Regions from separate parts of the Arthrobacter sp. UC242_113 genome, predicted to be linked through region 2. Evidence: predicted binding sites of a transcription regulator. Region 2 holds the regulator's gene; the other holds the start of a gene.
The links. Region 2 encodes LexA, which represses DNA repair genes until DNA is damaged. Its sites were predicted from a motif close to TCGAACANNTGTTCGA; they were not measured.

Region 1 (2,389 bases), 1.7 Mb from region 2:
GCAGGGCGTTCCGCGCAGTTCGAGCACGGTGCGCATCAGCACCACCGAAAAGCGGTCGCGCACCATCACCGGATCGGCACGGCTGAGCTCCAGGATGGTGCAGATTCCCAGGGCGTTCAGCCGCTTTTCGAGCCGGCCCGCCACACCCCACACCTCCGAGACCGGGAGCCGGGCCATGAGCAGTTCACGTACCTCCGGCTCCATCGACTCCCAGCGGCATACCCCGCCGAGCGCGGGGTTGTTCTTTGCCCACCGGTTGGCCAGTTTGGCGAGCGTCTTGGTGGCGGCGATGCCGACGCACACGGGCACCCCGACGTTGCGCTGTACTGCGGCCTTGATGGTCCGGCCGAGACCCACCACCTGTTCGGGGCTGCCCTTGATGCCCAGGAAGGACTCGTCGATGCTGTACACCTCAAGCCAGGCCGAGTAGCGCCCCAGTAGTTCCATGACGCGTGCGCTGATGTCGCCGTACAGTTCATAGTTGCTGGACCGGGCAACGAGGCCCCACTCCTTGGCCCGAGGGGCGAGCTGGAACCACGGATCGCCCGTGCTGATCCCCAGGGCCTTGGCTTCCGGGCTGCGGGTCACGGCGCAGCCGTCGTTGTTGGAGAGCACCACGAGCGGCTTGCCTTCCAGAGAGGGGTCGAAGGCCCGCTCCGCGCTGGCGTAGAAGCAGTTCACGTCCACCAGCGCTATCTGCTGCCGGGCGTCAGACATGGTGCAGGCACCTCGTGGCCACGCCCCAGATGGTGAGGTCGGCCAGGGCGGGGACGTTGATGTCCGGATACAGAGGGTTGGCGGCCTGGAGCACCACGCCTGCCGCAGTGATCTTCAGGCGCTTGATGGTGAGCTCGCCGTCCAGCACCGCGACCACCACGGACCCGTCACGCGGTTCCAGCGCGCGGTTGACGATCAGTTCGTCACCGTCGCTGATGCCGGCCTGTTCCATCGAGTCGCCGGACACCCGCACGATGTAGGTGCTGGTGATGTCCTTAATCAGGTGCTCGTTGAGGTCGATCCGCCCGTCAAAGTAGTCTTGGGCGGGGGACGGGAAGCCCGCCGCCACCGCTACAGGCGAGATCAGCACCAGCCGCAGCGAAAGTCCCGCCTCTATCACGCGGGGTCCAATGATCACACCCACAACACACCTTTTTTTCGAATATATGTTCGATAGTTCAGTGTAGTCCCCGGGGCTGACAGAATGCATTCCCCACCGTGACCTCGCCCATGTCAGGGGTACCGAAAGTTCACCTGAACGGGTGCCTCGTAACCAACGGTGGATTCAGCGATTTATCAAGAAGGTTTAGAGACATAGTTACGAGAATCATCGGCTGCCGCCAGATGTGCAGCATGGCGCGAGAATTCAAGCACTGCCCCTAAGCGGGCCACTAGGACCGGGTGCGGCGTCTCATAACCCTAGGGTTATGAGACGGTAGGCCCTTTAGATTTTAGGATTCCAGCATCAATTCCCAGAGAGGCGGTTAGTGGCTGCTCGTCCTTGGCTTTAAGCTCGACGCTATCTGTAGCGGCCCAGTTGGCCAGCAGCTGCAGTCCGTCCTGGGAAGCGGAGCCTGGTTGCGCGGAGAACACCAGCATCTGGAGGCCGTGGTCGGCGGCTAGGTCCAGCCCGAGGTAGTTCAGGTCGAGGTTGCCAACGACGGGGTGGCGGACACTTTTGATGCCGGCGCGGTGTTCACGGACATCATGGGCTCCCCAAAGTTTCCGGAAGAGGTCGCTGCGGGTTGAGAGTTCGCCAACGAGGTCGCTGAGCTGACGGTCATGGGGGGAACGGCCCGCTTCGACGCGGAGGAGAGCGACGATCTGGCGGGTGTTGGATTCCCAGTCCCGGTAGAAGGTCTGTGCCCTGGCGTCGAGGAACACGAAACGTGCTGCGTTCACGGGCTGTCGGGAGTCCTCGAACATCTCTGAGAAGAGGGCCCGGCCGAGGCGGTTGGTGGCTATTGCGTCCAGCCGGCCGTTCTGCACGAACACCGGGACGGTGGACATCGCGTCGATGGTCTGTTGCAGGGTCGGGTTGACCTGCGTTTTGCGTGCCGGGCGTCTGCTGTGCGGGTGCGCCCCTGCGTTGGCTGCACGGATGAGTTCGTAGAGATGCCTGTGCTCGGCCTCATCCAATTGGAGGGCACGGCTGACGCCATCGATAACGGCTTCCAACGCTCCCTTGGCATTGCCCCGTTCTAGGCGTTTGTAGTACTCGGAGCTCATACCGGCCAGCAGTGCTACTTCTTCTCGCCGCAGGCCAGGGACGCGGCGCCGCCCGCCGAAGTCAGGCAGACCGGCTTGCTGCAGGGTCAGCTTGGCCCGCCTCGAGATGAGGAACTGGCTGAGGTCGTCCTGGTTGTCCATGGCTCGAAGGTACTCCACCTCG
Region 2 (2,389 bases):
GGTTCGCCCTTCGACTACCCCCGGCAGGGCATCCTTTACGTGGCAGGGCACTTGCCGAAACCGGGCCGCGGCACTTCGCCTGAGGCGCTGGACGAACTCGAGTCCCTCATCCGCGCCTCGGGCGGGGGAGCGCTCTGCCTGTTCTCCTCCCGGCGGGCCGCCGAGGAAGCGGCGGACGCCCTGCGCACGCGGCTGGATGTCAGCATTCTCTGCCAGGGCGAATCCACCATGACGGCACTGGTGAAGCAGTTCGCCGACGAGCCCGATACGTGCCTGTTCGGCACGATGTCACTCTGGCAGGGCGTCGACGTGCCGGGCGGATCATGCCGCCTGGTGGTCATCGACAGGATCCCCTTCCCGCGCCCGGACGACCCCCTGATGACCGCGCGGTCCCGGGCCGTTGCCCAGGCCGGCGGCAACGGTTTCATGTCCGTGTCCGCCACGCATGCGGCCATCAGGCTGGCCCAGGGGGCGGGACGGCTCATCCGGTCCACGAATGACAAGGGCGTGGTGGCGGTGCTGGATTCCCGGCTGTCCACGGAACGCTATGGCGGGTTCCTGCGGGCCGCCCTGCCGCCGTTCTGGCCGACGACCGACAAGAAGACCGCCGTCGCAGCACTCGAACGGCTCGCCGGCGCACAGGCGTAAGGAAGCCCCGGGCTATAACAGCCCGGGGCCGAAGTTCCAGCGGCTACAGCGAGCGGAGTACGGAGACCACCTTGCCCATGACAACGGCGTGGTCGCCGAGGATGGGTTCGTACTGCGTGTTCTGCGGAAGCAGCCATGTGTGCCCGTCGCGCTGCCGGAATGTCTTGACGGTCGCTTCGTCGTCGAGCAGCGCCGCGACGATGTCGCCGTTGACCGCGTCACTTTGCCGCCGGACCACCACCCAGTCTCCGTCGCAGATGGCGGCGTCCACCATGGAGTCGCCGGCAACCTTGAGCATAAACAGTTCGCCGTGGCCCACCAGCTGGCGTGGCAGCGGCATCAGGTCCTCCACCATCTGGTCCGCGAGGATCGGGCCGCCGGCGGCGATCCGGCCCACCAGTGGCACCATTGCGGTGTCCATTGCGCTGGGCAGTTCGGACACGGACGCGACTGCGGTGCCCAGGGCGGGGGCCTTGTCCGCGCCGCCGCTCTTTGCCGTCCCTGCATCCAGAGTGAGCGGCATCAGGACCTCCATAGCGCGCGGCCGCTTGGGGTCGCGGCGGAGGTAGCCAAGCTTTTCCAGCTGCGAGAGCTGATGGGTCACGCTGGACAGGCTGGCCAGGCCGACGGTGTCCCCGATTTCCCGCATTGACGGCGGGTAGCCGTTGTCGTTGACCGAGCGCTGGATGGTTTCCAGGATCTTTTTCTGCCGGACGGTGAGTCCCTTGGGGGTCCGCTGAGACCGCGGGCTGCGCTGGGGAGCCTTGCCGTCAGAGGCCTGTGCTGCCATGTTCGCCAACGCCTTTCCATTCCTCCCGGCCGCGGTAGCTGCAGTGGCCGGGAACTTCCGGCCTGAAAATGTCAGACCCTGCTGATCAACTGCAGATGTGGTTGTTCTGTGATTTCCAACGTAGGCCAGCCATAGTGCTTTTTCAAACATTTGTTCTAGCGAGTCTCGACTTAATTCGTCGATAGGTGCTAAAACTAGAAAAAGCAAAGTTCGAACATGTGTTCTAGTGAGGGCCACTTGGCAGTCCGGTGTTCGAACTGTCTGTTCGAATACGAGTACGAGGCAGCACAACTTGGTCCAGGAGGGCTCACGCCATGTCAGCTTCAACAGCAGCACCAACTTCAACGGTAAGGTCCTATTCAGCGGCAGGGCCCCGTTCATCTGCCCCGACCCGGCCCGGCAAGCCGCCACGGCTCCGCCTCACCCGGCGTGGCCGCATTGTCCTGATCGGCCTGCCGCTTGTTCTGCTGGCCGCCGTTATTCTGTCCCTGACCGGGCTCCTGAACTCGCCTGCCAAGGCTGCAGACAATCCCGGTGGCCTGACGGTCACGCCCACGGTTTCGGTTACGGTGCAGCCCGGCGAATCGCTGTGGGCCATCGCAGGACAGGTCGACCCGGACCGCGATCCCCGGGACGTCATTGCGGACATTGTCCAGCTCAATGACCTCCAGGCCGGGAAAGTCATGCCCGGCCAGCAGCTGTTTGTGCCCAATAAGTAGGGGTGACGCTGCGCGGTTCCCGGTTGCCGGAACCGTCACAGTTTCCGGCCAGCCCTCCGGGTTACTTAAACTGTCCTAGTGAATGACCAGCTTGAGCGACTGAACCGACTGCCCCTTCGGACCAACCTGAGGGGGTTGTCCCCCTACGGCGCACCCCAGCTTGATGTCCCGATACTGCTCAACGTCAACGAGAACACGCATGGCGTGCCCGCCGACGTGCGGGCGGCCATCA

Region 1: a site for LexA is predicted at 1,156-1,171, ahead of ACHMXB_RS16975 (LexA family transcriptional regulator). Genes of this name have one in related genera too.

Annotation. Positions count from the first base shown of each region.
Region 1 covers NZ_CP171968.1:3,724,683-3,727,071, reverse strand. The annotation lists gene ACHMXB_RS16980 (Y-family DNA polymerase) at 1-717, opposite strand, end outside; gene ACHMXB_RS16975 (LexA family transcriptional regulator) at 710-1,141, opposite strand; gene ACHMXB_RS16970 (helix-turn-helix transcriptional regulator) at 1,423-2,367, opposite strand.
Region 2 covers NZ_CP171968.1:765,177-767,565, forward strand. The annotation lists gene ACHMXB_RS03465 (ATP-dependent DNA helicase) at 1-648, shown strand, start outside; gene lexA (transcriptional repressor LexA) at 692-1,438, opposite strand; gene ACHMXB_RS03475 (LysM peptidoglycan-binding domain-containing protein) at 1,753-2,157, shown strand; gene ACHMXB_RS03480 (histidinol-phosphate transaminase) at 2,236-2,389, shown strand, end outside.